3 regions of the Frateuria sp. sgz306004 genome follow, and region 1 is predicted to be linked to each of the others. Evidence: predicted binding sites of a transcription regulator. Region 1 holds the regulator's gene; each other region holds the start of a gene.
The links. The regulator FliA, encoded in region 1, starts transcription of late flagellar genes. The targets are predictions, from matches to a motif close to TAAAGTTTNNCNNNCNNNGGCCGATAA.
Positions count from the first base shown of each region.

Region 2: a site for FliA is predicted at 3,121-3,147, ahead of AC3G2C_RS06510 (methyl-accepting chemotaxis protein). Genes of this name have one in related genera too.
Region 3: a site for FliA is predicted at 8,529-8,555, ahead of AC3G2C_RS00130 (methyl-accepting chemotaxis protein). Genes of this name have one in related genera too.

Region 1 is NZ_JBYLFE010000008.1:54,578-64,610, reverse strand. Features, by position in the region: gene flhB (flagellar biosynthesis protein FlhB) at 1-307, shown strand, start outside; gene flhA (flagellar biosynthesis protein FlhA) at 320-2,410, shown strand; gene flhF (flagellar biosynthesis GTPase FlhF) at 2,562-4,001, shown strand; gene AC3G2C_RS16895 (MinD/ParA family protein) at 4,016-4,942, shown strand; gene AC3G2C_RS16890 (RNA polymerase sigma factor FliA) at 4,944-5,678, shown strand; gene cheY (chemotaxis response regulator CheY) at 5,746-6,153, shown strand; gene AC3G2C_RS16880 (protein phosphatase CheZ) at 6,150-6,791, shown strand; gene AC3G2C_RS16875 (chemotaxis protein CheA) at 6,807-8,765, shown strand; gene AC3G2C_RS16870 (flagellar motor protein) at 8,767-9,507, shown strand; gene motD (flagellar motor protein MotD) at 9,504-10,033, shown strand, end outside.
Region 2 is NZ_JBYLFE010000003.1:54,123-64,155, forward strand. Features, by position in the region: gene AC3G2C_RS06490 (class I adenylate-forming enzyme family protein) at 1-786, opposite strand, end outside; gene AC3G2C_RS06495 (endonuclease/exonuclease/phosphatase family protein) at 1,019-1,846, opposite strand; gene AC3G2C_RS06500 (GNAT family N-acetyltransferase) at 2,055-2,594, shown strand; gene AC3G2C_RS06505 (GFA family protein) at 2,624-3,019, shown strand; gene AC3G2C_RS06510 (methyl-accepting chemotaxis protein) at 3,188-4,870, shown strand; gene AC3G2C_RS06515 (hypothetical protein) at 5,005-5,208, shown strand; gene AC3G2C_RS06520 (hypothetical protein) at 5,293-6,063, opposite strand; gene AC3G2C_RS06525 (CHASE2 domain-containing protein) at 6,315-7,526, opposite strand; gene AC3G2C_RS06530 (FecR family protein) at 7,551-9,224, opposite strand; gene AC3G2C_RS06535 (ATP-binding protein) at 9,408-10,033, opposite strand, start outside.
Region 3 is NZ_JBYLFE010000001.1:25,850-35,882, reverse strand. Features, by position in the region: gene AC3G2C_RS00165 (sensor histidine kinase) at 1-528, opposite strand, end outside; gene AC3G2C_RS00160 (ABC transporter permease) at 570-1,316, opposite strand; gene AC3G2C_RS00155 (ABC transporter ATP-binding protein) at 1,364-2,278, opposite strand; gene AC3G2C_RS00150 (aminotransferase class III-fold pyridoxal phosphate-dependent enzyme) at 2,562-4,058, shown strand; gene AC3G2C_RS00145 (lamin tail domain-containing protein) at 4,249-7,059, shown strand; gene AC3G2C_RS00140 (PsiF family protein) at 7,255-7,593, shown strand; gene upp (uracil phosphoribosyltransferase) at 7,700-8,341, shown strand; gene AC3G2C_RS00130 (methyl-accepting chemotaxis protein) at 8,585-10,033, shown strand, end outside.

The sequences.
Region 1 (10,033 bases):
GCGCTACGACGAGGGCCGCATGGGCGCGCCGCGCGTAATCGCCAAGGGTGTGGACGAACTAGCCATGCAGATTCGCATGGTGGCCAATAGCCATCGCATTCCCACGGTGGAGGCGCCGCCGCTGGCGCGCGCGCTCTACGCCACGACCCGGCTGGACCGCGAGATTCCCGCGTCGCTGTACGTGGCCGTCGCGCAGGTACTGGCCTATGTGTTCCAGCTCAAACAGGCGACGGCTCGCGGCGACGAGCCGCCCACGGCGCCGCAACCCGATGTCGATCCGGACCTGATGGGTCCCTACAAGCTCTAAACGGATACGTGCATGGCCAACGCAAACGCCATCGATAGTCTGAAATCGCTCGGCCGCCGCGGCGTGGGTGCGCCGATCATCATGCTCGCCGCCCTGGCAATGATGATGCTGCCGCTGCCACCGTTTCTGCTGGACATGCTCTTCAGCTTCAACATCGCGCTGTCGCTCGTGATTCTGCTGGCGGTGATCTATGTGATGCGTCCGCTGGAGTTCGCGGCGTTTCCCACCGTGGTGCTGATGGCCACGTTATTGCGGCTGGCGCTCAACATCGCCTCCACGCGCGTAGTGCTTCTGCACGGTCATGATGGCCCCGGTGCGGCCGGCAAGGTCATCGAGGCGTTCGGTGAGTTCGTGATCGGCGGCAACTTCGCCGTGGGCCTGGTGGTGTTCGCTATCCTCACCATCATCAACTTTGTGGTGGTGACCAAGGGCGCCACGCGCGTGTCCGAGGTGACCGCGCGCTTCACCTTGGATGCCATGCCCGGCAAGCAGATGGCTATCGATGCCGATCTCAACGCCGGCCTGCTCAACCAGGAGCAGGCGCGCGAGCGTCGCCAGGAAGTGCGAGAGGAAGCCGACTTTTACGGCTCCATGGATGGTGCCTCCAAGTTCGTGCGCGGCGACGCTACGGCGGGCATCCTGATCCTCTTGATCAACATCGTGGGTGGCTTCTTCGTGGGCGTGCTGCAGCACGGGCTGTCCGCCGCCGAGGCCGCCAGGACCTACACGCTGCTCACCATCGGCGATGGCCTGGTGGCGCAGGTGCCCGGACTGATGCTGTCCATCGCCACGGCGGTGATCGTGACGCGCGTGTCCAAGTCGCAAGACATGGGCAAGCAGTTGGTGGGCCAGTTGTTCGGCCAGCCGCGTGCGCTGGCGGTGGCCGGCGTGGTGCTGGGTGTGATGGGCCTGATCCCGGGCATGCCGAACATTGCCTTCCTGTTGCTGGGTGCCACCTGCGGCGGCGCGGCCTGGCTGATGATCAAGCGCGAACGCGAAGCCAAGGAGCGCGCCGCACAGGCCCTGGTGGAACTGCCACCCCCGGCGGCACCGGCCGAGCGGCTGGAGCTGGGTTGGGAAGACGTTGCCAGCGTCGATCCGCTCGGCCTGGAGGTGGGGTATCGCCTCATTCCGCTGGTGGATGCGCATCAGGGCGGCGAACTCATGGGACGCATCAAATCCGTGCGCCGCAAGCTGTCGCAGGAGTTGGGTTTCCTCATTCCGCCGGTGCATATCCGCGACAACCTGGACCTGGGCGCCAATACCTACCGCATCACCCTGATGGGCGTACCCATGGGCGAGGCCGAAGTGCACAACGATCGCCTGCTGGCGATCAACCCCGGCCGTGTGCAGGAGGGGCTGCACGGCATCGCCACGCGCGACCCGGCCTTTGGCCTGGAGGCGCTGTGGATCGAGCCCGGGCAGCGTGAACAGGCGCAGAGCCTGGGTTACACGGTGGTGGACCCGGCCACCGTCATCGCCACGCATCTGTCTCACATTCTCCAGGGACACGCGCACGAACTGCTGGGCCATCAAGACGTACAGCAACTCCTGGACCGCCTGGCGCAGAGCGCACCCAAGCTGGTGGAAGACCTGGTGCCCAAGCGCCTGTCGCTGGGCGTGGTGGTAAAGGTCATGCAGAACCTGCTCGCCGAACGGGTGCCGATCCGCAACATGCGCAGCATCGTCGAATCCTTGGCGGAGCATGCGGCGCAGAGTCAGGATCCCGGCACGCTTACCGCCGCCGTACGCGTGGCGCTGGGGCGCCAGATCGTCCAGGAGATTTCCGGGCTGGGTACCGAGATTCCGGTGATCACGCTGGCGCCGGAGCTGGAGCAAATTCTGCTGGGATCGCTCGCCAATGGCGGCGCAGCGGGCGCCGCCGTGGAACCGGGCCTTGCCGATCGCCTGCAACAAGGCGTGGCAGAGGCCGCCCGCAAGCAGGAAATGAGCGGCGAACCGGCGGTGTTGTTGGTCTCGCCGCAGCTTCGGCCGTGGCTGTCACGCTTTACCCGCCATGTGGCACAGAACCTGCACGTACTCGCCTACAACGAGGTGCCCGACAACCGCAGAGTGCGGCTGGTGCAGGCACTGGGTCGTTAACGGAGAGGAACAGGGTCATGGCGAAAAGGGAATGGAAGCGGGTTAGCGCAGTGGCATCCGGCGGATGCTTGCGCCGGGCGGCTGGCGTCGCCGGCGCGCTCCGCGGACACCGCCCGGCCGGCCCTGCGCCCCGCTCGCGGAGTTTCAAAGCATGAAGATCAAGCGTTTCGTAGGCGCCGATATGCGCCAAGCCATGCGCGAAGTGCGCGAAGAGCAGGGGCCCGACGCGGTCATTCTCTCCACGCGGCGCATGGAAGACGGCATCGAGATCATCGCCGCCGTCGATTTCGATGAGGCCCTCGTGCGCGAAGCTGCGCGCCACGGCACCCCGCTGCCGGAATCGCCTCGCGCACAGCCGGCGGCTCCCGCGGTCAACGCGCCGGTGAGCGCCCCTGCCAGTGCACCGGTTGCTCCCGCTGAGGTGTCGGTCATGATGGCCCGCCGTCAAGACGTATTGCCGCCGCCGCTACCGCCGATTTCCCGTCGCGAAGAAGACGGGGTGACCGTCACTCTTTCCCAGCGCGCGCCGTTGCCGCCGCCCGCCGTACCCGTCGTCGAGGCGCCAGTTCAGGCGCCGCAGGCCGAAGCTGTGGCGCAGGCCGCTGACCTCACGGCGGCCGCGATGGAAGCCGCCGGCCCGTTGCAACCGCTGCTGGAGCGGGCCATGCAGGACACCGCTCGCGTGCGTGCCGAACTGGGCAGCCTGCGCGAGTTGCTGGAGACGCAGCTGTCGAGCCTGCTATGGAACGATATGGAGCGCCGTCAGCCGATGCGGGCGCGCGTGCTGCGCGAAATGACCCGCCTGGGTATCGAGGCCGATGTCGCACGCAAGCTGGTCAGCGAGCTGCCTGACAACATCAATGCCGAACAGGCGCGCTATCTGCCGCTGGGTATCTTGAGTCGTAGCCTGTCGGTGAGCCGGCGCGAGCACTCCGAGCGTCGCGGCGTGATCGCCATGGTCGGCCCCACCGGTGTGGGCAAGACCACCACCATCGCCAAGCTTGCCGCGCGCGCGGTCATGCGTCATGGCGCATCCCAGGTGGCCCTGGTGAGCACCGACCATTACCGCATCGGCGCCGCCGCGCAGCTTGAACACTACGGCCGCTTGCTCGGCGTGCGCGTCTACCCGGCTTACGATGCGGACAGCCTGCGCCAGGTGCTGGAGCTGTTGCGCGGTTGCCAGACCGTGCTGGTGGATACCGCGGGCCTTGCCGGCAACGATCCGCGCCTGGCGGAACAACTGGAGGTGCTTGGCAACGGCGGCGACCTGCGCTCGTGCCTGGTGCTGGCGGCCAACGCGCATGCCGCCTCGCTGGATGAGTCGGTGCGTGCGTACCTCTCGGTCAAGCCGCACGCCTGCATCCTTACCAAACTCGACGAGGCCCCCAACTTGGGCGGCGCCTTGTCGGTACTGATCCGCCATCAGCTCGCACTCGATTACGTCACCGACGGCCAGCGCGTGCCCGAGGACATCGCCAACGCCGATGCGCGCGTGCTGGTGTGCCGAGCCGCGCAGGTACTCAAAGCCAGTACCTCGGCAGATGACGACCTGATGGCCGAACGCTTTGGACTTGCGGTGGTGAATGCATGAACGGTGCCTTTGCAATGAATCAAGCCATGGGACTGGAAGCCATGTTACGTGCACTTGCCGAACGTCACGGCAGCAAGCCTTCACCACTGCCCGAGCCCGCCTTCAACCCGGTGGCGCCCGCTCCGCGTCGCCGCTGCCGCGCCATTGCGGTCGCGGGCGGCAAGGGCGGCGTCGGCAAGACCACGGTGTCGGTGAACCTGGGCATGGCGCTGGCGATGGACGGTCACCAGGTGATCCTGCTCGACGCGGATATGGGCCTGGCCAACATCGACGTGCTGCTCGGACTCACGCCCACGCGCCACATCGGTCACCTGCTCGACGGCAGTTGTCATATCGAAGATCTGTTGCTCTCCGCGCCGCACGGCCTGAAGGTGGTGCCGGCAGGCTCGGGCACGCGCCGCCTCGCCCAGTTGGGCAATGGCGAGCATGCCGCGGTGATCCGGGCGTTCGACGATTTGCCCGATCCGCCGGATTACCTACTGGTGGATACCGCCGCGGGCTTGTCCGACAACGTGGCCATGTTTGCCGCAGCGGCCGATGACGTGGTGCTGGTGGTATGCGACGAACCAGCCTCGCTCACCGATGCGTATGCCTTGCTCAAGGTGCTCAGCCGCGACTTCGGCGTGCGCCGCTTCCGCATGGTGGCCAACATGGTGCGCAACGCCAGCGAGGCCCGCGTGCTGCATCAAAAGCTGGCTCGCGTCTGCGACCGCTTTCTCGATGTGGCGTTGGAATTTATGGGCATGGTGCCTAGCGACGAGCGGCTCAAGCAGGCCATTCGCCGCCAGAGCGCCGTGGTGGATCTGTGGCCCTCCAGTCGCTCCGGCCAGGCATTCAAGCAATTGGCCAGTGCGGTCGATACATGGGGTGAACCCGAGCGACTGGGGCTGGACCGCATAGCGTTCTTCAGCAGGCACGCCACAGTGGCGACGGGGTGGTGACATGAGCGTGGCTTCCGAATATCTGCAACTGCAGAAGCAGAGTGCCGATGAACTGGTTCGCCAGCATGCGCCACTGGTGCGACGCATTGCCTATCACTTGATGGGCCGGCTGCCGCCCAGTGTGGATGTAAGCGACTTGATTCAGTCGGGCATGATCGGGTTGCTGGAGGCAGCGCGAAATTTCACCACCGGACGGAATGCGAGCTTCGAAACGTTTGCGGGTATCCGCATTCGAGGCGCGATGCTCGATGAGTTGCGGCGTACCGACTGGACTCCCCGTTCGGTGCACCGAAAGGTTCGCGAGATGGCGGAGGTCGTTCGTCAGATCGAGATCGAAACCGGCTCGGATGCCGAGGACGCCGAAGTCATGCGGCGACTTGGCATCGGTGCCGAGGAGTACCACCAGGTGCTGGCCGATGCGGCGAGTGCCCGGTTGCTCAGCTTGTCCGCGCCCGATGACGCCGATGGCGGCGCGGCGTTCGATGTGGTCGATGGCGACAGCCTGGGGCCGCAGGACAGCGTGGAGCACGAGGGCATGCGCGGCGCGCTGGTGGAAGCCATTGGAACCTTGCCGGAACGCGAACAACTGGTGATGTCGCTGTACTACGAAGAGGAAATGAACCTCAAGGAAATTGGTGCAGTGCTCGGCGTCACCGAATCGCGGGTCTGTCAGATCCACGGCCAGGCCATCGTGCGCTTGCGTGCCCGCATGGCAGGTTGGCGCGAAAAGAATTGAGCAGTACCCCGGACATTTCCTTACGTCATGGCGCACCGGAGGGCACGGTGCAAGCGGAGAACGTGGTTTGGACAAGAATATGAAGATCCTGGTGGTGGACGACTTTTCCACCATGCGGCGCATCGTTCGCAACCTGCTCGTCGAGCTGGGTTTCAGCAACGGGCTGATCCAGGAGGCCGACGACGGCGAGAGCGCATTGACGGCTTTGCGCAGCGCGCCGTTCGACATGGTCGTGACCGACTGGAACATGCCCAACATGACGGGCATCGACTTGCTGCGCGCTATTCGTGCCGAGCCGGCATTCAAGACGATCCCCGTGCTGATGGTCACCGCCGAGAACAATCGCGAGCAGATCATCGCCGCCGCACAGGCGGGCGTGAACGGCTACATCGTCAAGCCGTTCACCGCTGCGATCCTGCAGGAAAAACTCACCAAGATCTTTGAGCGCCTCGGCGCCGCCGGAGCCGCCGCATGAACGCTCAACCCGCATTGATGGCCGCCGAAACCTTGCCGCCCGAACTGCACGATCTGCTCAATAGCGCCGACGGCGCTGCCTTCGAAAAAGCGCTGGACGAACTCGTGCGCCAGCGCGAGCAAGGCCTGTTTCGCGCGCTTGGCTTGTTGGCCCGCGAGCTGCACGATGCCGTACGTCGGCTAGGCGGCGACCTGGCGCAGGAAGGCGTTCCGGGCAGCGTGGCCGACGCGCGTCAGCATCTGGAAGACGTGCTGGAGATGAGCGCGCAGGCGGCTCATCGCACGCTCGATTTTGCCGAACGCATGCGGCCGCAAGCAGACGCACTGGCCGAGAACGCCCACGCCGTGGTCGACGGCACGCCGGCTGGCGACGTGGCGCATGTGCTCGCACAGCAATCGCTGAGTTTCGCGACCAACTGCCGCGACGGCCTGGCTGATTTCGTGGTGGCGCAATCGTGGCAGGACCTTTCCGGCCAGCGCATCAAGAAGGTCGTGGGCTTTATCAGCAGCGTGGAAAGCTCGTTGCTGGAACTGGTGAACCTTACCGGCGCACTGGCCGGCAGCGAAGCAGCCAGCGGCCCGGTCAAGGTGTCCAGCCAAGATGAGGCCGATCGCCTCCTGAGCGAGTTTGGTTTCTAAGGAGAGTGGTTCCGTATGGATCCCACGTTGGACAGCGAGCTGCGCAATGATTTCCTGGTGGAAGCCGGGGAGCTGGTGCAGCGCCTGGGCGAACAACTGATCGGCCTGGAAGCCGCGCCGCGTGATGCGGACCTGCTCAATGCCGTGTTCCGTGCCTTTCATACGGTGAAGGGAGGCGCAGGCTTTCTCGCGATCGAGCCGATGGTGCATCTGTGCCATCACGCCGAGGACCTGCTCAATGTGGCGCGTAACGGGCAACTGCTACTCGACGCTGACCGCATGGACGCGCTGCTGGAAGCGCTGGACCTGCTGAACGACATGCTGGCCGCGCTGGCCGGTGGCGACAGCATGACCATGCCGCCCCAAAGCCTCTTGCAGCGGCTGTCGCCCAGTGGCGCAGCCGCCCCCGCATCGGCTCCTAAGCCGGCGCCGGCGCCGGTGGCGCCGCCACCGAGCGACGGCACCATCGATGATTCGGAATTCGAAGCGCTGCTGGATAGCCTCTACGGCACCGGCGGCGCGCCGGGAGCCGTCGCATCGACGACGGCAGACGCATCCGGCAGCATTTCGGATGATGAGTTCGAAGCCCTGCTGGACAACCTGCACGGCAAGGGTGGTACGCCCGGCGTTGCCGTCTCGGCGCCCGCACCCGCGGTCTCCAACAGCATTTCCGACGACGAATTCGAATCCCTGCTCGATAACCTGCACGGAAAGGGATCGGCACCAGGCGCCGCCGTAACGGCACCCAGCCCGGCACCGGCTCCCGCCGCTGCAGCGGCCAAGCATGCGGCGCCCGCACCGGAGAACACCGTGCGCGTGGACACCGCACGCCTGGACGCGCTGGTGCATCGCGCTGGCGAATTGGTGCTGGTGCGTAATCGTCTGCTCAGCCTCTCTGCCAAACATGGCGACGAAACGCTCGCGCTCGCGGCGAGCGAGCTGGATCGCGTGGCCGATGCCTTGCAGAACGCCGTGCTCGGCATGCGCCTGCAGCCGGTGAGTCGATTGTTCCAGCGCTTTCCGCGCATCGTGCGCGATCTCTCGCGTCAACTCGGCAAGGAAGTGGAACTGGTGCAGGAAGGCGAGGGCACCGACCTTGACCGCAGCCTGGTCGAGGCGCTCGCCGACCCCATGGTGCACCTGATCCGCAATGCGCTCGACCATGGCCTGGAGTCGCCGGCCGACCGCGAAAAGGCCGGCAAGCCACGCAAAGGCACCGTGACGCTCGGCGCCAGCCAGCGTGGCGAACGCATCATCATCACCGTGGCCGACGATGGTCGCGGCATGAATCCCGACGTCCTGCGCCGCAAGGCGCTGGAGAAGGGCGTGATCGACGAAGCTCAGGCTGCGCGCCTGAGCGAAAACGAATGCTACGAGTTGATCTTCCGTCCCGGGTTCAGCACGGCCGCTACCGTCTCGGATATCTCCGGCCGTGGTGTCGGCATGGACGTGGTGAAGACACGCGTAGCCGAACTTGGCGGCACCTTGCAGGTGCGCTCGCAGTTGGGGCGTGGCAGCACGCTTGAACTGGCCGTGCCGCTGACATTGGCGATCCAGCGCGTGCTGATGGTGCGCGTGGGAGCGCGCTTGCTTGCGCTGCCCTTGAGCAACGTGGAAGAAGTGTTCGAGCTGGCACCCGGCCAGAAGCAAAAGCTGGATGGCCGCACCGTGGCCTCGCATCGCGGTCGCGCACTGGCGCTGGCTGACCTGGCCGGATGGATCGGCGTGGATGGCCCTTCCGGCGGCCACGTGGTGGTGCTGCATATCGGCCACATGCGACTCGGCTGCCTGGTGCACGAAGTGCTGGGCCGCGAGGACGTGATGGTCAAGCCGCTCGGCCCCTTGTTTGAGGGCGTGCCCGCCGTAGCGGGCGCCACGGTCACCGGCGACGGCCGTCTTGCGCTGGTGATGGATCTGGCCGGCCTGGCCGGCGGCGACGGTCAACTCCTCCCCTCCCTGCGAGTAAGCGCCTGACATGGACCTGGTAAGTCTCATCGGTACGATCCTGGCCTTCGTGGTCGTGATCGTCGGCACCATCCTCAAGGGCTCCAGTCTGGAAGCGCTGTGGAATCCGGCTGCGTTTGTGATCGTGTTCCTTGGCACGATCGCGGCCCTGCTGGTGCAAAACTCCGGCAAGACGCTCAAGCGCGCGATGGGCATGTTTCCGATGGTGTACAAGCCGCCGCATCACCAGCCATCGGACCTGATCAGCCGCATCGTCGGCTGGAGTGAAATTTCGCGCCGCCAGGGTCTACTGGGCCTGGAGCCGCAAATCGAATCGGAAAGCGACACCTTTGTGCGCAAGGGCCTGCAACTGCTGGTGGACGGCAGCGAACCCGACGCCATCCGTGGCGTGCTGGAGGTCGAAGTAGGCGCCCGCGAGCACACGGACCTCGCCGCTGCCAAGGTGTTCGAGAACGCCGGCATCTTCTCGCCCACCATGGGCATCATCGGCGCGGTGATGGGCCTGATGGCCGTGATGCAGAACCTGGCGGACCCGAGCAAGCTCGGTCACGGCATCGCCGCCGCGTTCGTGGCCACCATCTACGGCGTGGCGCTGGCGAACTTGCTGATGCTGCCGATGGCCGCGCGCCTGAAGGGCTTGATCCACAAGCAGACGCAGATGCGCGAGATCCTGGTCGAAGGCCTGGTGGCCATCGCCGAGGGCGCCAATCCGCGCCAGATCGAATCGAAATTGCAGGGATACCTGCCATGAAAAAGAAGCACCACGAAGACCACGTCAATCACGAAGCATGGGCCATCCCCTATGCCGACTTGATGACCTTGTTGCTCGCCTTCTTCGTGGTGATGTACGCCGTGTCCGTGGTGAACGAAGGCAAATACCGCGTGATGTCCGAATCCATCATCGAGGCGTTCAATGGTTCCAGCCATGTGATCGCAGCCATGCCGGAGTCGCGCGCCAAACCGCACAATGTGGATCCGGCGGTGGCCTCGCCGCAGAGCCAGCCCGGCGCAGCGGTCGATCCGCTCAATGTGCCGATTCCCTCGCGGCCTTCGCCTGCTCGCGTGGCCGACGCGCGCAGCGCACAGATGCGCGATCAACGGCGCAACCTGGAGACGATCCGCGATCAGGTGCAACGCGCCTTGCAGCCGCTGATCGACAAGCAGATGGTGGTGGTGCGGAAAACCGCCACCTGGCTCGAAATCGAGTTGCGTACCGACATTCTTTTCAATAGCGGCGAAGCCAAGCTATCCGGCGACGCCGATGAGGTGCTCGACCA
Region 2 (10,033 bases), on a different contig from region 1:
AAAGGCGTCTAGCGTGTCGGGCGGAAGCGTGTAAGAGACCGGCGCACCGAAATACAGCGTAATGCGTTCGTTTTCGATGGTCTCTAGAAAGTGCAGCGGATGGTACTCGCGAAGCAGTACCACCGTGCCACTCATGTAGAGAGTCGCGCCAAACCAGTTGTTGAGGGGCGATGCGTGCCAGATCGGCATGGCAATGAGCGTGCGCTCGCTATGCGTGATGGAGAGACTCAACGCGGCCATGATGGCGGCCTGCGTAACGGCGCGATGCGTCAGCACGCAGCCTTTGGGATTTCCGGTGGTGCCGGATGTATAGAGCACCTGGGCAACGTCGTCGTCTGAAGGCATGGCGATGGCGATTTCATCGGCCGTTTCGCAAGCTGGATCGAAAGCAAGCGCACCGTCGACTTCGCCATTCGTCGACAGGCGCGCAGCACCATGTCGGACGCGGGACAGCACGGGAGCCAGGCTGGCATCGAAAAGCACGGCGGCGCAACCGCTATGCGCCAGGATAAAATCGACCTCGGGACCCTTCAGTTTGTGATTGATGGGAACAAAGACGGCGCCAAGCTGCCATGCACCCATCATCATGTCGATAAAGGCGGGGGTGTTCAGGCACATGGCAGCGATACGATCACCCGACTTTACGCCGAGTTCTTGCAGCACGTGGGCTGCACGTCGCGATCGCTCCCATGCGCTGGCATAGGTAATGCTCGCTCCGTTGTATCGCAGGAAAGTCTTATGCGGTGTGGCGCGCGCGGCGCGATGCAGTGCGTGCAAGAGTGTCATGGGAGGCCGTATGCCGTCGGTATCCGTTCGTGCGGCGCATAGGTTCGTCGAAGCGTTGTTCGACGATTATGTGCCGCTTTGAATGGACATTCTCGACGGTCCAGTCGCCCCTGGGCATCTGCCAAAGCCAGTTATCCGGTAGTCGCTGTATCTTCTTTGATGCATCCATTGACGAGCTTGAAAGTGAGACAAGCCCGACCCACAGGGATTTGCGGATGCCTCAACGCATCGTTCAATGACGATCGAGCGTTAGATCGGAGCGCACCGGAAAATGGTCGGACGGATAGCGACCATCCTGCTGCGTCGTGATGGTGGCGAAGGTTGTCGGCGTGAAGCCGCGCTCGAGGATAAAGTCGATGCGTTGATCGGGCTTTCCGGTGAAGCCGTGGAAGGTCTTTTCAGGGCCATCCACCGTGGGCGCCACGGCGCGTGTGTCCACCAGTGCTTTGGTCAGCAGTGCATAGGTGGGGCTGCTGGCGTCGGTATTGAGATCGCCCGTGAGGATAAACGGTGCATTCTTGGGTAGCTTGGCGAGGCGGGCCAGCATTTCCTTGGCGCCCTTTACGCGCGCGGGTTCGTCTTCTGAGCGGTAGGGCATGTGCGTGTTGTAGTAGTAGAAGCTGCGGCCCGTGGCTTTTACTGTGAACAACCCCCAGGTCACCATGCGCGGTAGCGGATGGCCCCAACTGATGCTGCCGGGCTGGTCCGGTGTATCCGACAACCAGAAGTTGCCAGATTCTTTCAGCTCCAACACGTCTTTGCGGTAGAACACGCCCATGTGTTCGTCGCTGTGCCCCCCACGGCGATCGATACCGAACCAGGTGTATTCGGGCAGCTTGGCGACAATGTAATCACCCTGTTCCTGATGCAGTTCCTGTGTGCCCATCAGATCAGGATGCTGCTCGCGAATGGTGCGAACCATCAGGTCGCGCCGCGCTTCCCAACGATTGGGACCATCGGACTCCACGGGCACGCGAACGTTGAAGCTCATTACACGCAGCGTCTGGGCAGACAGCGGCAGGCTGGTAGCTGCGCAAAGTGCGAGCAGGGCAACGTACATCCAGGGGCGAAGGTGGCGCACGGGAGGCTCCAGGAGCAGGGAAGGGCTCGACCGTAGCACGGCACCAAGGTCGTGCGACACCTGTACTGGTACGGGCACCCGGTCCCCGGTTGCTGTAAACCCGCGCGCTGGTCATGGATCATGCGCGGACCCACAATATGCGCTTGCCACTGATCACCCCGTACGTGCTTGGGGCACCGGAGTCTTTGTGAGCTTAGCGCTAACCATTCGAGATATCCGCGAAAGCGAGTTCGGTGCGCTCGGGGACCTGTTGGTGAAGGTCTACGCAGTCTTGGAAGGCTTCCCTTCGCCGCAAGAGCAGCCACGCTACTACGAGATGTTAGCCAATATTGGCGACTTCACGCGCAAGCCAAAGGCGCGTGTACTGGTGGCGGCACGAGAGAGTGGTGAGTTGCTGGGGGGCGTGGTGTATTTCGGCGACATGGCGCAGTACGGATCGGGTGGTAGCGCTACCTCGGTGACAGGCGCCTCGGGCATCCGTCTACTTGGCGTGTCGCCCCAGGCGCGTGGCGCGGGCGTTGGCAAGGCGCTCACGCAGGCCTGCATTGAGCTGGCGCGTCAGCAGGGGAACGCTCGTATGGTTCTGCACACCACGCAGGCCATGCGTCAGGCCTGGGGTATGTACGAGCGCATGGGTTTTCAACGCGACACGGCACTCGACTTCACGCAGGGTGCCTTGCCGGTGTTCGGTTTCAGTCTGCTGCTTGCTGATGGCGCGCCGCGCTGATTCGGCGACCTCTTACGCGGAGTTGCTCCATGCCTCAACACGTCGCCATCTGTAGTTGCCGCCAGCTCATGCTGCGTGCCACGGAAGACCCGCAACGCATATCCATATGCCATTGCCACGCGTGTCAGCGACGCACAGGCAGTGTGTTCGGGGTGCAGGCTCGCTTTCGTGAGGAAGCCGTGGTGGTGCGGGGCGATGCTACGGCTTATGTGCGCGAAGGCGACTCGGGTGGTAAGGCCACGTTCTATTTCTGTCCGCACTGCGGCGCTACGGTGTACTACCGGTTGGACCAAGCACCGGGAGTCATCGGCGTTCCGATTGGCGTGTTGGTGCGGCAAGGTTTGCCGGCGCCGTCGATCTCGGTATTCGAGGAATGCATGCACCCGTGGGTGCGTTTGCCCGAAGGGATCGAACACGTTTTCTGACTTGGCAGTGTGTTTTTCATCACGTTCTTGATGTGCTCTAGGTAACCGCGAGTCGGATGACAGTGAAAGCCGATAGGCGTGTAGGCGCAATATTTTGCGGGTCAAGCAGGGCCAGGCATCGCCGATACATCCTCTGGGGTGGGCAGCTCCATCAGAGGTGACATCACAATGCGTTTCTCCGTACGTTTGAAGATCTCCGGCGCCATGGCGATCGCCTTGGTGGTCGCGGTTGCTGTTGGAGTGGTCGGTCTGTTGGGTGTTCGAAGCACTTATCAAATGATCGACGACATGTATCGAAACAATGTGATGGCCATCGTCGCCGCAAGCGATGTTCGCGAGGCCCTTATCGATGAGCGCTTGGCCTTGAACCGCACGCTGATCGATCCTTCGCAGCACAATCTCACAGCACGCCTGGATGCCGATGAAAGTCGCCTCAATGAGGCATGGGGGCGCTATTACCCCGCCATGGTGTCCTCGGATGCCGAGCGCGCCGCAGCCGCCAAGTTCATCAACCTTCGCGAGGAATTGGTTAGGTTGGTGAAGCAAGAAGCGCAGTTGCTCGAGCAGGGCAAGATTGAAGATGCGCGTCGCATGCACGTCACCACGGTCTCCGAGCGTCTGGGGCAGGCGACTGCCGTTATCGATGAGATGATCGCGGCCAATGAGAAGCAGGCCGCACAAGCCGCGGAGGACGCGGCTCGTCGCTTCGGCGTCACCTGGAAGCTCGCGCTTGCTGTGCTGCTTGTTGGCGTGCTGATGCTATTGGTCGTGGCGGTCGTATTGACGCGGGCGATCATTCGACCGCTGACGCAAGCGCGCGGACTTGCCGGTGCGATTCAGCAAGGCAAACTCAACAATGGGACGGCGGTCACGGGCAACGATGAATTCACCGATACGCTGCGCTCGCTTGACGAGATGGATCGTCAGCTCACCAGTATCGTGACGCAGGTTCGCGATGTGGCCGAGCAAGTGACGGGAGCCGCGCGCGACCTTTCGCAGGGCAACGACGATCTTTCCCAGCGCACGCAGGAACAGGCGAGTTCGCTGGAGGAAACCGCTGCATCGATGGAAGAGCTGGCGGCCACCGTCAAGCAAAACTCGGAGGGCGCCAACCAGGCACGAGACATGGCGATGCGCATGCGCCAGCGTGCCGAAGAAGGGCGCGAGATCGCCGGTTCCGCCGTGGGCGCGATGCAGGCCATCACCGAAGCCAGCAAGGAAGTGGGCGAGATCGTGGGCATGATCGACGAGATCGCCTTCCAGACCAACCTGCTGGCGCTCAATGCTGCCGTGGAAGCCGCACGCGCTGGTGAGCAGGGGCGCGGGTTCGCAGTGGTGGCGACCGAGGTGCGTAACTTGGCCCAACGCAGCAGCGTGGCGGCCAAAAGCATCAAGACCCTGATTCAGGGCACCAGCGACAAGGTGGCCGAAGGCGCCGCCTTGGTGCAACGTACGGGCGGCGCGCTCAACGATATTGCCAGTGACGTGCGCGAGGTGAGCACCATCATCGATATTATTGCGGCGGCGTCCGAAGAGCAGTCGGCGGGCATCGGCCAGGTCAACAACGCAGTGGGAACGTTGGACGAGGTGACCCAGCAGAATGCTGCCCTGGTGGAAGAGGCCAGCGCCGCCAGCCGCAATACGCTGGATCTCTCGCAGGTGCTGATGAACCAAGTGGCTTACTTCACGGTGCAAGGTGAAGCCGGTGACGAGCCTCCCGCCGCCAGGACGGTGTCGGCCTTGCTGGAGCGCTCGGCGCGTGCGGAACCTGCCATGGCGGCACCGCAAACCTCTCGCCGGCGCCCCGAGCCGGCGACTGTGACGAATGGCGACGTCTGGACCGAGTTCTGACGTTCAGGGGCGGGCCATTCAACCCATGGGACGCTCATGCGTTCCATGGAGGCGTCCATAAGGGCGCGGTTCGAGCGAGAAGACTCATGCAGGCGAAAGAATTTGATCGATGGTCGAGGGTCCGGCAGCACGGAATGCTGCGTTTCGTGCTGCGTAGCGGTGTGCTGTTCTATGGCGTGCCGATGTTCCTCGTCATGACTTTCCTGATACCGCACCCGCGCCTCAGTACGACGCAATCGGCGGCGTTGTGGTTGCTGGCGGGCCTGGGTTACGGGCTGGCGACCTGGAAGGTGCAGGAGTACCGCTTCCGCAAGGTGAAAGTGCCGGTACGTTCGTAGAGGGGGCGGTGCGGCGACAAGCCTGATGATTTCGCCGCATATACGAAGGCCGCCATGGAGGCGGCCTTCGTCGTTTTCGATCGGCTATTTGCCGGCCTTGTAGGTCAGTTCGGCGCTGTAGCTGTCGACATGCGCGCTCTCGCTGAGCATGGCCTCATTGAGCGACTTGCGCATTGCTTGCGCGTCTGCCTTGCCATAAGCGCTCTCCACCATGGTCCATAGCGGCGTATCCGGATCCTTGCCGAGATCGGCCCAAGACTTGGCCGGCAACACCACGAGGAAATCAGGCGCGTCATCGCCCGCATCCATCACCTCGTGCACGATGTAGTGGTTGGGCCACTTGGCCTTTTGCGCTGCCTCGGCGATTTTCTTCAGCACGTCAACGAACGCCTCGTGTGGCTCATGGCCTGGCTTGAGCTTGAACACGATCACTTCGATCAACGGCCAGTTGCTGGCGGTATTGCCGGGGAAATAGCTCAGCTCGGGGTGCTGTTTCAGGAATGCGCTGGTTTCGCTTTTCAGGTGCGGATTGACGTTGGTGCGCAGTGCGGCGTCGCAAGCCTTGCCGGCTTCGCGCATCGCGTCGAATGCCGACCATGGCAGCGGATCGCTGGTGTAGGAGTACGAGTAGGTATCCCCGGTTTCGTGCACCCAGGCAGTCCAGGTGTATTTGAAGCCGTGCTGGCCAAGGCATTGGTTGAAGGCCTTGGTGCCGGCCTCGTACGCCTCCTGGTCGGCTGGCGCGACGGTATCGGTGTAGTCGCGGATCACGGTGGTTTTGTTGTCGGCGGCCTGTGCCGCGAGGGCGCAGGTGAGCGCCATGCTGGCGGCAAGCCACAACAGGGTGTGCTTCATGGGAATCTCCTCAGCGGTGCGCAATGGGTGACCGGCATGCGCAAGGGAGATTCCGCGCGATGTCGCCGACGTGCGAGGGCAAGGTCGACGGCAAGCTGTGATGGGCGCATGGCGCGTTCCGTTCCGGTCGTTTGGATGCCTGCGGCTTGTATCGACACGACGGGAGTCGTACCGAGTGGGCCAGTGCAAGTTGTCCGGGCGGTATCACCAATGTGACGGCAGCGTGCCGTCGTTGGAATAGACCAAACAGGCTAGGGATGGGCTGAGTCGGTGACGGTGTCCCCGGGCCACCCGTCGTTGGCGGTGCCCGGCGTGTGTTCGGCGCGTCGACGTTCGAACTGCCTGAGCGCGGCATGTGCGGCCAATCCCACGGCAAGCACTAACAAGCAGGCACCGGGTGGCCACCAGAGCGCGCCAAGGCGCAGCAGCAGCAGGCTGGTGAGGGGGCTGATCAGCAGCATTACAGGTGCCCACCGCCAATGACGCTGAAACCAGGCCCAACCATGCAGCAGGAGCGGAAGGGCAAGCAGCAGTCCGCCGATGCATAGCTGCGCGGGAAGGTTGAGCGGGGTGATCAGACGGCCACTTCGCAGCGACTCAAGAATGTTGGCCTGGTACTCGACGCCCGGCATGGGGGCGTTGATGCCCGAGGCCGCGGTGGCAAGTTGGTCGCCCAGGCCGGCGGCGGTGGCGCCCACCAATACCCAGCGTCCCTTGAGCAGGTTGTCGGGCACACGGCCCTGCAGCACATCGATGTAGGAAACCTGATTGAACGCCCCAGATGGGCTGGCGAAGCGGATCAGCACGTAGTTATCGCGCACCCACTGGTAGGGCGAGAGGTCTTCGCCGTGTGGTTGGCGCAGGCCGGGCAGCGCTTGCGCGCTGATGGGGTGGTCGCCCTGGAATAGGGCCAGCGCCAGTGCGGGCCATTGGGCCTGACCCAGGCCTGCTTTCAAGTAGACACCGCGCGCGATGCCGTCAGGGTCCTTGGATGCATCCACATGACCCAGCGCGGCGGTGCCTTGCGCAATCTCATTGGGCGGGAGCACTTCTTCGAGCACGCCGCCTTGCTCGGCCGCTTCGGCGAATACCGGCATAATCACGTGGCCGTTCTGATGGATGGCTTCGGCGTAGGCGCGATCGTTCTCCGGGTGGCCCACATCAGGTTCGGCCATGGTGACGTCCATGCCGATGCCGCGTACGCCGGCCTCGGTGAGTCGCTTCACGAGGCGCGCGTGCACGCTGCGTGGCCAGGGCCAGTTGCCCAGTTGGGCAAGGCTCTGCGGGTCGATTGCCACGATCACCACCTGGTCGCCAGTGGTGTAAGACCACGAACGCATGTGCGCGTCGTACAGCGCGCGATCCAGCGGTTGAGTCACGCCGCCAGCCAGGAGCAATACCAAGGCGGCAAAGCCCACCACCCACGCCAGGGCGCGTTGCAGCAGGGGCAGTGCCGTCGTCATTGGGTCAGTGTGGTCGCTTCGGCCTCAGAGCACCAGCCACAGCAGCACTACACCGCCGCCGGTAGCGGCCCAGCGGCAGGCCGTGCAGGGCACGCGGGTGCGCTGCACGGCGCTCCACGGACCGGCGTAGCCGTCGCTTTCGATGGTCTGCACGCGCGCATACCAGCGGCCAGAGGCAAGCTTGTGCAGGCTCAGTTCGGGTTTGTCCAGCGTATCGTCCACGCCGAGCTCACTGAAATCTGGCTTGCGCGACAACTGAATGTGATAACGCTGGCCCGGTTCACCGGCCGGCCAGCTCAGCACGAAGTCGCCGTGCTCGTGCTTAGGCTCGCCCGGTGGCGGCGCCGGCGGCTCAGGCACGAGCTCAAATGGCAGGGCGCTGGTATAGGGCCCGAGCTTGCCGTCCTTGTCGCGGCTGGCGATGCGCCAGTAGTAACGGCCATAAGGCAGTGCTTCGGGGGGGCGCGTCTTGTTGCCCGTAAGCTTGGCTTGGCTGGCGAGCGGATGGCTGAACTCCGGGTCGCTGGCCAGTTCCCATGCGTAGCTCGTTGCTTCTTCGCTCTCGGTCCAGCGGAAGCTTGGCCGGCTACCGCGCGCCTTGCTGTCGGGCTGCGGTTCGATGATCAGCGGCGGTTGCGGGTGTGCCGCCACGGTGAAGGTACAGGTGGCGTCGATGCCTTCCAGGCGATCGCTGTCGATGCCGCGCACGCGGAAGGCATGCGGGCCATCGGGCATGGCTGGCAGGCTTGCCTGCGGCTGGTCCACCACCTGATCGAGCAACAGCGCTTCAAAGCGCTCGGTGGGTGCGACCTGAATGCGGTAGTGGGTAGCGTGCTCCAGTGGTTTCCACTGGATGACCGCCGGCAACTGGCCGAGCGGCTGCTGGGGGCATGTCAGCGTCGGTGCCGGCAACAGTTCGGATGGCTGGCCGGGTGTGCTGCCGCTGGTGGCGACGCCGTGGCCACCATTGACCATCACGTGGCGTTTGTCGGTGCCCACGTCCACATGACCACCCACTACTTCGGTACGGGCGCTGCCGTCGGTGTCATCGGCCACCACGCGAAAGTGCGTGCCGCGCACGCTGGAAATGGTATTGGGCGTGGAAACGGTAAAGCGTGCCGCGCTGCCGTTGAGGGGCGTCACGTCGCTGTTCACACGGCCGCGCTTGAGGCGCAAGCGGGTATCGACCATGCCGGTGCGGCCATAGGCGCTCAGGCGATCGAGCGCCAATTCACTGTTGGCCTGCAGCAGCACGCGCGAACCATCGGCGAGCTCCAGGGTGAGGCTGGTGTCGGCCTGGGTGACAAGGGTGCTGCCATAGCCCACGGTCATACCGACCGTCACGGGCGCGCTCGCCTGGCCGCCGCCCTGCACCACAGCCTGGCCAATCACGGCCACCACGTGTGCGGGCGCCGGGCCCTGGCGCAGCCAGTCCACCGGAAAGCGCATGGTGGAGCCGGGCGGCAGGTGCAGCGGGTCGGCGACCTGGTTGTAGTCCTGCAGCTTCTGCCAAGGCACGCTTGGCTTGAGATAGCGCCCAGCCAGGTCCCACAGGTTGTCGCCTGGGCGAACCCGGTAGCTCCAGTCGGCGGGTGCAGCGGGGGCGGGCGGAGTAAAGCCGGTGGCAAAAGCGGCAAACAGCAGGGCAGTCAGCAAATGACGGTACGACTTGCCCGACCCGAAGGTCCGGTATGACATGTAAACCTCGACATTCCTGTACCCCCTTTTGCCACCGTCACCTCATCCATCGCTGGTAGCGGTATCCCTATCCCGTTCCCGGCGCGGCGACTGATGGCGAGGCCATTGTCGTGGACGGGGCGGAAAATGCCAACTAGATCACATGTCTAGGGGGCTCGATCTGGGTTTGGAGCCTGGGGCCGTTCAGCGCAGGTCGGCCAACCACCGCTCGAGCCGGTCGGCGAAGCCGGCGAGTTCGGGCAGGGTTTGCTCGGCCTGGGCCGGGTCGTGCAGGGCATCGAACAGGTATTGACCCTCCGCCAGCAGGGGCGGCTCGGCGAAAAGGGGTAGTACGCCGAGCAGGCGGTGCATGCATTGGGTGGCGGCGGGGAGATCCCGCCGCGCCGCATGCTGGCGTAGTTGTTCCAGGTCGGCCTCGCTGGCGTCGGCGAACAAGAGGCGGAGCTCTTCGGCCGCCTCGCCTTCTCGGTTCTCCGGAGCAGCAGGCGATAGCGCCGGTAGCCAATGGCTGAGTTTTTCGCTGAGCGCGGCCAATTGCAGCGGCTTGCTCAGTACATCGTCGATACCGGCCTGCGTGGCGCGCAAGGCTTCGCTGCTCAGCGCATTGGCGGTCATCAGCAGAATGGGTAGATGAGCGCCGCTGCCGGTGGCGGCCTCGCGCGAGCGCCAGGACTGCGCCAGTTCGTAACCACTCATCTGCGGCATGTTGCCGTCGGTGAGCAACAGGGCGTAGTCGCCACCAGAGAGAGCCTCCAGGGCGTCGTGCCCGTTGTCGACGATGTCGCAGCTCAGGCCCAGCAGGGCAAGTT
Region 3 (10,033 bases), on a different contig from region 1:
CGAAAGGCTTAGCTCCAGTTCCTTCTGGTCGGCCTGGCGTTCGGCATTCACCACCATGCCCACGATGATGGTGGTGACGGGAATCCACGCCACCGCCTGCCACGGATAGTGCAACAGCCACACCTCGACCAGGCACACCACATTGAGGCCAGCCAGCACCAACAGGTAACCGCGCAAACCGAGGCGGCACGTGCACAACATCACGCAGCCGTACACGAAGTAGCTCAGCGCGCTCGGGTACCAGGGCAGCAGCACGAAACTCATCGCCACCAGGCCAAGCGCGTAGCGATACGCCGTGCGCTGAGAGACCGTGCAGCATTTGCCGTAGAGGAACAGAAAGATGGGATAGCTCAGCAGCGTGCAAAGCGCCCATCGCCACGTGAACCCATCGAACATGGGGATAATGAACACCCACACCGACCACAGCAGGTGCACGGCATTGACCCAGGGCGAACGACCGCGACGCTTATCGCGCGCCACCAGCGAGTCCGGTGCCGGCGCAAACCAGTCCCGTATCAACTCACGCACTGTGCAACCTCCCCCGTCGCCCGTTCGCTACACATCGTACTTCAACCGACCCGACGCAGGCGGCGTGCAGCCAGCAGGAAAAACACCGCCCCATAGCCCAGAAGCACCAGCACGTGCGGCAGCAGCGATTCCTTGCTCAAACCCAGCGCACTCAAGGCCAAGGCATGCAGGTGCGCGCTAGGCCATAGGGGCGCCAGATGCTGGAGGGCCGTCGGCAGCATGGAGAGGGGAATCCACAAGCCCGACAGGAACGACATGGGGAGATAGATCAGGTTGAGCACGCCCGGCGCACCCTGCCCCTTCACCAGGGCGCCCACCAGCATGCCCAGCGCGCAGAACGGCAGCACACCCAACATACCGGTGAGCAACAGCAGGCCGGCGTGGGCAAGACTCACCTGCACGTGCCCCAAACCCAGGGCAAGCGCCAGCAACAACAGCACCACCACGCCCGCCGCCAGCATGGCCATCAGCATTTTTCCCACCAGGTAGGCACCTGGCGGCATGGGCAAGGCGCGTTTGAGCGTGAGCAGGCCGTTTTCGCGCTCGGCCGCCAGCGATACGCCAAAGCCGAACAAGCCGGGGCTCATCACGCCGAACACGGCATAGCTGGCGAGCAGGTATTGCGCCACGTCCATCGACGCGTTGCGATTCATCACAATGCCGAACAACAGGTAGAACATGGTGGGAAAAAGCGTGACCGGCAGCATGAAGCCGGGTGCGCGAAGGTAGCGAAGGCACTCGCTACGCGCTTCGGCCAGGTAGGCGCCGAGGATGCGGCGGCGGCTCATGGAGTCATCCGTCGAGTGCGGCATCGCGACTGTATTCAGGGCATTCATCAGGCGGCCTCCCTTTCCCGGGCCAGTTCATTGGTCAATGCGGTGAATGCCTCGGCGAGGCCCGCGCGCGTTACTTCCAGGCCGGACAGCTGCGGATCGGCATCCAGCAGGCGACGCAATACGAGTTCGGCAGCATCGGTGCGAATAACCAGGCTGCCGCCGTCGCGCTCGGCACCGGCCACGCGCGCCCATGCGGAAACGGCCTCGGCGTCCAGATCGGTGGTGCAGCGAATGCGCGTCAGCGAGACGCGCGAGCGCAAGGCATCGACACTGCCGTCACTCACCACCCGGCCGTTCGCCAGCACAACCACGCGCTGCGCCAGCGCCTCGGCTTCTTCCAGGTAGTGCGTGGTGAGCACCACGCCGCAACCTTCCGCCACCAGCCGGCGTATGGACGTCCAAAGACGCTGGCGCGCATCGATGTCCATGCCCACGGTGGGCTCGTCCAGGAACAGCAGCTCCGGACGACCGCAAAGGGCCAGCGCAAATTGCACGCGCCGCTGCTCGCCGCCCGACAGCTTGGCGTAATGTCGATCGAGCAGGGCCCCGACACCCGCAAGCTCGGCGGTCTCATCCAGCGTGCGCGGCGTCGGGTAGTAGCTCATGGTCAGCCGCAACAGTTCCGCCACGCGTAGCGTGGGCGGCAGCGCGGCTTGCTGGAGCATCACGCCGATGCGACGACGTGCCGCCAAATCTTGCGGGTCTTTGCCGAACAGTTCGACACGCCCCGCATCGGCACGCACCAGCCCAAGCAAAAGGCCGATGGTGGTGCTTTTGCCCGCACCGTTCGGCCCGAGCAACGCGAGCAGTTCGCCGCGCTGCAACATGAGATGAAGACCATCGACAGCGGTTAAACCGCCGTAGCTTTTGACCGCGCCAGTCAGGCTGGCGACCGTTGCACCCATCGAAGTCATAGCCCCTCCTTGTGGCTTGCCATGCTAGGCGCCACAAGGGTTTGCCCACAGTCGCCAGCGTCAGCCGGCGCAGGTGACAGGCGTCACCCGGGGTACCGGCCGACAAGCGGGCGCGCTATGCTCGGACAGTCGTTGCAATGCCACATCCGCAATGGATCGCACTGCGACAAGGCCCCCACAGGCCAGAGGCGCGCATGGTCAGGCGCCTCCACCATGCATTCGTTGACCCGTCGACGCGCATGCCATCGGGACGGCAGGCTCGTCGACCTTGAAGGAGGAAACCATGGGCGTGATTGATCAGCTGCGCGAACTGCGCGAATTCGGCGGCGCTCCGCTGACCACTGGACTTGATGACGCCACCATCGAGCGTTTCGCGTCCAGCCACCCTGAGCTGGTGCAGGCCATCGGTGAAGCCGTGGCGCGTCATCGCGAGCTGCGCGACGAACTGGGCGATTTCCTCAAGCTGGACGAGAGCGAACAGCTGACCAAGGCACTGGCCGAGTTCGTCAACTTCTATCCGGACGATGCGATCAACCCGTATCTGCCGGCGGCCGCGCGTGGCCCGTGGGTGATCAGCTTCAAGGGCGCCGTGATCCATGACAACGGCGGCTACGGCATGCTCGGCTTTGGCCACAACCATCCGGCCATCGACGCCGCGCTGGCGCGCCCGCAGGTGATGGCCAACGTCATGACACCCAGCATCTCGCAGATGCGCTTCACCCAGGCCATGGATCGCGAACTGGGTCGCCGCCGTGGTGGTAATCCCTATTCGCGCTACCTCGCACTCAACTCCGGTTCGGAATCGGTGGGCCTGGCCTGTCGCATCGCCGACGTCAACGCCAAGCTGATGACCGATGCCGGTGGCCGTTACGCCGGCCGCACCATCAAGCGCGTGGCGGTCAAGGGCGCCTTTCACGGCCGCACGGACAAGCCCGCGCTGTACTCCGATTCCACCCGCAAAACCTACCTGCAGCACCTCGCCAGCTATCGCAACGAGGACACGCTGATCACGGTGCAGCCGTACGACCTCGCCCAGCTCGAAGCCGTGTTCGCCGAAGCGGACAAGCAAGGCTGGTTCATCGAGGCGATGTTCCTGGAGCCGGTGATGGGCGAAGGCGACCCGGGTCGCGCCGTTACGCCGGAGTTCTACCAGCGTGCCCGCGCACTCACCGCCGAACATGGCAGCCTGCTGCTGGTGGATTCGATCCAGGCCGGCCTGCGCGCGCACGGCGTGCTTTCCATCACCGACTACCCCGGCTTCGAGAAGCTGGCCGCGCCGGACATGGAGACCTTCTCCAAGGCGCTCAACGCCGGCCAGTACCCGCTGTCGGTACTCGCGGTGACCGAGCACACCGCGCAGCTCTATCGCAAGGGCATCTATGGCAACACCATGACCGCCAACCCGCGCGCGCTGGACGTGGCACTTGCCACGCTTGGCGAACTCACCGATGAGGTGCGCCAGAACATCCGCGAGCGTGGCAAGGAGTTCGTGGACAAGCTCAACGTACTCAAGAACGAACTCGGTGGCCTGATCACCAAGGTGCAGGGCACCGGCTTGCTGTTTTCGTGCGAGCTGGCGCCGGAGTTCAAGTGCTACGGCGCCGGCTCCACCGAGGAATACATGCGCGAGCGCGGCGTGGGCGTAATCCATGGCGGCACCAACTCGCTGCGTTTCACCCCGCACTTCCTGGTGACCAGCGCCGAGGTGGACCTGGTGGTGTCGCACGTGCGCCAGGCACTGCTGCACGGCCCGCGCAAGCTCAAGGCCGAGGCGGCCTGATCCAGCGGCTTCACCGCAAACGCACGGCCGGCGTCCTCACCACGATGACGCCGGCCAGTTAGCCCGGGCAAAACGCAAATGGCTTCGCACTATCGCGCTGCCGCGTAACTTCTTTCGCGAAACTGTCGCAATAACCTACTAGCCTGCCGCTCGATGGGGTCCGTCCCGGACCCAGGAAAGGGAGCGGTCCATGAAAGCAACGCACGTTCGGCGTGCCCTTTGGGGTGCGCTGCTGGTTGTCCTGTCGGCAACGTCCGCGCAAGCGGCCGACCTCAGCATTTCGCAGTTTCGCCTGCGCGGCCCGGCGGGTGGCAACGATGAGTTCGTCGAACTGTTCAACAGCGGCCGCAAGGCGCTGGATCTGTCCGGCTACAAGCTCAACGCCTCCAATGCCAGCGGCACCACCGGCACGCGACTCACCTTTCCCAGTGGCACCTCCATCGCCTCAGGCTGCTACCTGCTGCTGACCAACAGCGCCAGCGGCGGTTACTCCGGCAGCGTGGCGGGCGATCTCAAGTACAGCACCGGCGTCACCGATGACGGCGGCCTGGCGCTGCTCGACAGCTCGGGCCAGATCGCCGATCAAGTAGGCCTCTCCACCGGCTCCGCCTACAAGGCCGGCACGCCGCTCGCCTCGCTCGGCAGCACCAATGCCGACAAGGGCTACGTACGCCAGAGCGACACGGCCGGCTTGCCCAGGAACACCGGCGACAATCAGGCCGACTTCGTCGTCGTGTCGCCCAGTTCGCCGCACAACAGCGCCAGCTCCTGCGTGGTGCTCGGCCAGGCACTCTCCATCGCCGACGCCAGCGCCACCGTGCGCGGCCCGGCCGACGTGAAGATGCCCTTCGTCGTCTCGCTCACCCAGCCCGCCCCTGCCGGCGGCGTCAGCGTGCATGCCACCACGGTGGATGGAACCGCCACGGTCGCCAACGGCGACTATGACGCGCTCGACACCACGGTCACCATCGCCGAGGGCCAGACTCAGGCGACTTTCAACGTCGTCGTGCACGGCCGCAGCAGCGCCAGCGACGACAAGGCATTCGAAGTGAAGCTCAGCCAGCCTAGCGGCAACCTGCCGCTGGCGCGCGACAGCGCGATGGGCGCCATCCTGTTCGATATCCCCGTGGCCGCGGAGATCTGGCAGATCCAGGGCCGCGAGCAGATCTCGCCGCTGGTGGGCAAATCGGTCATCACCACCGGCAACATCGTCACGGCGGTGGGCCCGAACGGCTTCACCATGCAAACCCCCGATGCGCGTGCCGACGCCGATCCACTCACCTCCAACGGCATCTACGTGTTCACCGCCACCAAACCGACGGTTGCCGTGGGCGACGTGGTGAACGTGGACGCCACCGTCGACAACTACTACCGCCTCACCGAGTTGAAGAATGCCGCCGTCACCGTCACCGCCCATGGTGCGCGCCTGCCCAAGGCCGTGGTGTTCGGCGAAGGCTTGCCCTCATCCGATCCCGACAAGCTGTCCTGCGGCACCACCAACTTCCAGTGCTTCGTGGGCATGCGTGTGGTGATCGAGAACGGCATGATCAACACGGGCAACAAGCGCTTCAGCACCCAGCCCTACGCGGAGGTGAGCATCACCGCGAACGGCAAGCGCTCATTGCGCCTGCCGGGCGTGCGCTACAGCGTGCAGGTGCCCGATGGCGTGCAGCTGCCAAACTGGAGCGGCAACCCCGAAGTGTTCAAGATGAACACCGCCGACTTCGGCGCCGTACCCGCGAACACGCCGCTGGTGGCGGGCAGCACGTTCCGCGCCGAGGGTGTGATCTCGTACGACTTTGGCGCATACACCTTCATCCCCACTTCCATCACGCTCAAGCGTGCCGCCGAGATGCCGCGCGCCGTTTCGCCCACGGCGCCGTACGCATTGCGCATCGGTGCGTTCAACACGGAACGCTTCTGCGACAGCAACTTCAACACCACCTTCACCTGCAGCGGCAACAGCAAGGAGCCGACCGATGCCGAAGTAGCGTTGAAAACGCAGCGTTTGTCCGCCTATATCGGCACGGTGCTGCAACTGCCCGACGTGTTGTCGGTGGAGGAAGTGAAGAGCCTGCCGCTGCTCAAGGGCCTGGCCCAACAATTGAGCGACGACTATCGCGCCAAGTACGAGGCCTACCTGCTGCCCGGTCATGATCCCAGCGGCATCAACGTGGGTTTCCTGGTGCGCAGCGACCGGGTGCGTGTGGTGTCGGTGCAGCAGCTGGCGGCCGATGAACAATGGAACGACAACGGCCAGACCGCCTTTGTGCACGACCACCCGCCGCTGTTGATCACGGCCGAGGCACGTGGCGTGCGCTTCCAGGTGATCTCGGTGCACATGAAGGCGCGCAGCAATGTCGACAAGGACGACGCCAGTGCCGTGCGCGATCGCCAGAAGCGTTTCGTGCAGGCCAGCTCGCTGGCTCGCCAGGTGCAGAAACTGCAGGCCGCCGCGCCATGGCAGCCGTTGATGGTGGTGGGCGACTTCAATGCCTACGAGTTCAGCGACGGTTTCGTCGATGTGGTCGGCCTGGTCTCGGGCCGCTACAAGGACAGCGAGAACCAGCTCAAGCTCGGCAAGAACCTGGTGTATCCGGCGCTGTGGAACGCGGTGGAATCGGTGCCGCGCAATGATCGCTACTCGTTCCTGTACACGGAAAAGTTCGGCCCCATCCAGGGCTACACGCAGGCAGGCACGGGCAATTCCGGTCGTGAGGTGCCCACCGTGCAGGTGCTCGATCACGCCCTGCTCAACACCGTGGCGCGACTGCGCATGCTGAAGATGCAGTACGGGCGCGCCGACCTCGACGCGCCGGCACAGACCGCCGCCGATGCCGTCACCGCCACCGACGCTCGCAAGGCCATTGGCGTGTCCGACCATGACGGCTTCATCGTCGACCTGTTCGTGCCCGGCATGGCCGGCTGGCAGGGGCATGCCCCGCATGGCCACGAGGATCACGGTCGCGACAGCGACGACGATCATCACCACGGCCACTAAGCCAATCCTCGACGCCAGCAAGGAGGCCACGCCCGGTAACGGGCGTGGCCTTTCCCGTTGGAGGGCGAGGCTGCGCGAACACGGATTTTGCTGAACGAGCGATCCGCTGGCCGGGTAAGCCCCCTCCCATCCGTCACGTCCGCAGGCATAGACTGGCGCCACCGGCACTCGCCGGTCATCCAGGAGGGTACCCGCATGTCGTCCCGTTTCAGCCTGATGGTCGCCGGCTTGGCGCTGGCCTTGGCCGCCACCACCGCCGTGCACGCCGCGGACACCAGCACGCCAGCAAAAAATGCGCAGCAGCAACGGATGGTCGACTGCAACAAGCAGGCGACGGGCAAGACTGGCGATGAGCGCAAGGCGTTCATGTCCAGCTGCCTCAAGGGCGAAGCCGCCGCGCCAGCCAAGATGACGCAGCAGGAAAAAATGAAGGCGTGCAATGCCGACCCCGAGGCCAAGAGCCTCAAGGGCGATGCCCGTAAGCAGTTCATGAGCCACTGCCTGTCCGGTGACGCGGCCCCCGCCGCGCACTGACCGCAGCGCGCCCAGACCATGGGGTGCCGGCCCGCGCCGGCGCCCTTTTTTGTGCGTGGCGCCGCGCCTGCGCGACAATGGCTCCATTCCAACGCCAGGTTGTCCTATGAAGATCGTCGAAGTCAGTCACCCGCTCATCCAACACAAACTTGGCCTGATGCGTCGTGCCGGCATCAGCACCAAGGAGTTTCGTGAGCTTGCCTCCGAAGTGGCCGCGCTGCTGACCTATGAGGCAACCAAGGACCTGGAAACCGTCGAGCAGACGATCGACGGCTGGGCGGGCCCGCTGACGGTGCGTCAGATCAAGGGCAAGAAGGTGACCATCGTGCCGATCCTGCGCGCCGGCCTGGGCATGCTGCCGGGCGTGCTCGACCTTATCCCCGCCGCCAAGGTGAGCGTGGTGGGCCTGCAACGCGATGAGGAAACCCTCAAGCCCATCGCCTATTACGAAAAGCTCACCGGTCGCATGGACGAGCGCATCGCGCTGATCGTGGACCCCATGCTCGCCACCGCCGGCACCCTGGTGGCCACGGTCGATATGCTCAAGGCGGCCGGCTGCAAGCGCATCAAGGGCCTGTTTCTGGTGGCGGCGCCGGAAGGCCTCAAGCGCATCGAGGCGGCTCACCCAGATATCGAGATCTACACCGCCGCCATCGATGAGCGCTTGAACGAACACGGCTACATCCTGCCGGGCCTCGGCGATGCGGGCGACAAGATCTTCGGCACCAAACAACTGACCGCCGACTAAGTCCACGCCTCGGCAAGACCTCAAAGCCCCGCCCTTGCGCGGGGCTTTTTGCTGGCCTGCGTTCTGCGAAACGAAGCACGGAAGTCATCGAAACGACACACGCGGATGCCATCGTTGCGGCGTCCCCATGCATGCTCAAATAGCATACAATTCATTGTTTTTCATACATTTATTTTGCAATTTCGGCTAAAGTTCAGCCCGGATGCGCCGACAGCGGTAGCAGGCCCATCATCTTTAATCCTCATGTTCACCTTGCGCTCCCGCCTCCCCCGACTGACCCTGCGCCAGCGACTGCTGTTGCGCCTGCTCGTGATGCTGGTGCTGCTGGCGGTGATGAGCGTGGCCGGTGTGCTGCAACTGCATCGCGCCGATCAACGCATCCAAGGCTTGGTGGAAGGCTCGCTCAGCCCGGTGGCGGACGTGGGCCGCGTGCAGAACGACTACAACAGCAGCCTGCAAGCGCTCGTCCACGCGGTGCTCTCGCAGCTGCCTTCGGCCGTGGATGATGCGCACACGCGCATCCACACCGATCGCGTGGATGCGGAGCGTCACTGGAAACCATTGCTCGCCAGCGCACTCGCGCAGGATCAGGCGCAGACGCTCAAGCTCACCGGCACGCACCGGGCGGAGGCCGACCGCGCGATCGACGAAACGCTCAGCCTGCTCGACGCCGGCCAGTTCGACATCGCCGCCCTCAAGCTCAGCACCGAAGTACAGCCCGCCTACGAACCGCTGCAAAGCGATTTCGCCAATCTCTTCCAAGCCGCCTTGGCTAAGGGCAATGCGCAGGTGGCGCAGCAACGCCAGGCCGATCGCCAAGGCATGGGCCTGCTGCTGGGTCTGCTGGCACTCGCCTTGCTGGGCACCGTGCTGCTCGACCGGGCCTTGATGCGCAGCCTCCTGCATCGGGTGCACCACGCCCGGCAACTGGCTACGCGCATTGCCGAAGGCAAGCTAGGCGAGCCGGTGGAGATCGGCACGGAAGACGAACTGGGTCAGCTTCTGCGCGCGCTAAGCGCCATGGACGCCCAGCTCGCCCGCGTTCTTTCGCAGGTGCGCCATCGCGCGCAATCGGTGGATGCGCGCGCGCAACGGCTCACCCGCGACAACCAGGCTCTCAACGAACGCACGCTGAGCCAGGCGGCAGGCCTGGAGGAAACTGCCAGCTCCATGACCCAGATGGAAGCGATGGCCGTGCAGGGTGCCAGTCACGCCGACGCGGCCGCGCGCGCCACGCATGCCGCGCTCCATCATGTGGCGCAAGGTCGCCAGGTGGCGAGCGAGGCGTTGGATTCCATGCAGGCCATCGAGCAGGCCAGCCGCCATATAGCGGACATTGTCGACCTGGTCGACAGCATCGCCTTCCAGACCAACCTGCTCTCCCTCAATGCCGCCATCGAAGCCGCCCAGGCTGGTGAGCGCGGACGCGGCTTTGCCGTGGTGGCAGGCGAGGTACGCCAACTCGCACGGCGCTGCGTGGAAGCCGGCAAGGATATCCGCCGCCTGGTCGTCGACAGCGGCGACGCCGTGACGATCGCACGCAGCAAGGTGGCGCTCTCGGGCGATGCCTTGGATGGCATTGCCCGAAGCGTTACCCACGTCGCCGAACTGGTGACGCAGATTTCCGATGCCAGTGACCGGCAGGCCAGCGGCATCCGCCAGATCAGCCAAACGGTGGTCGAGATGGACCGG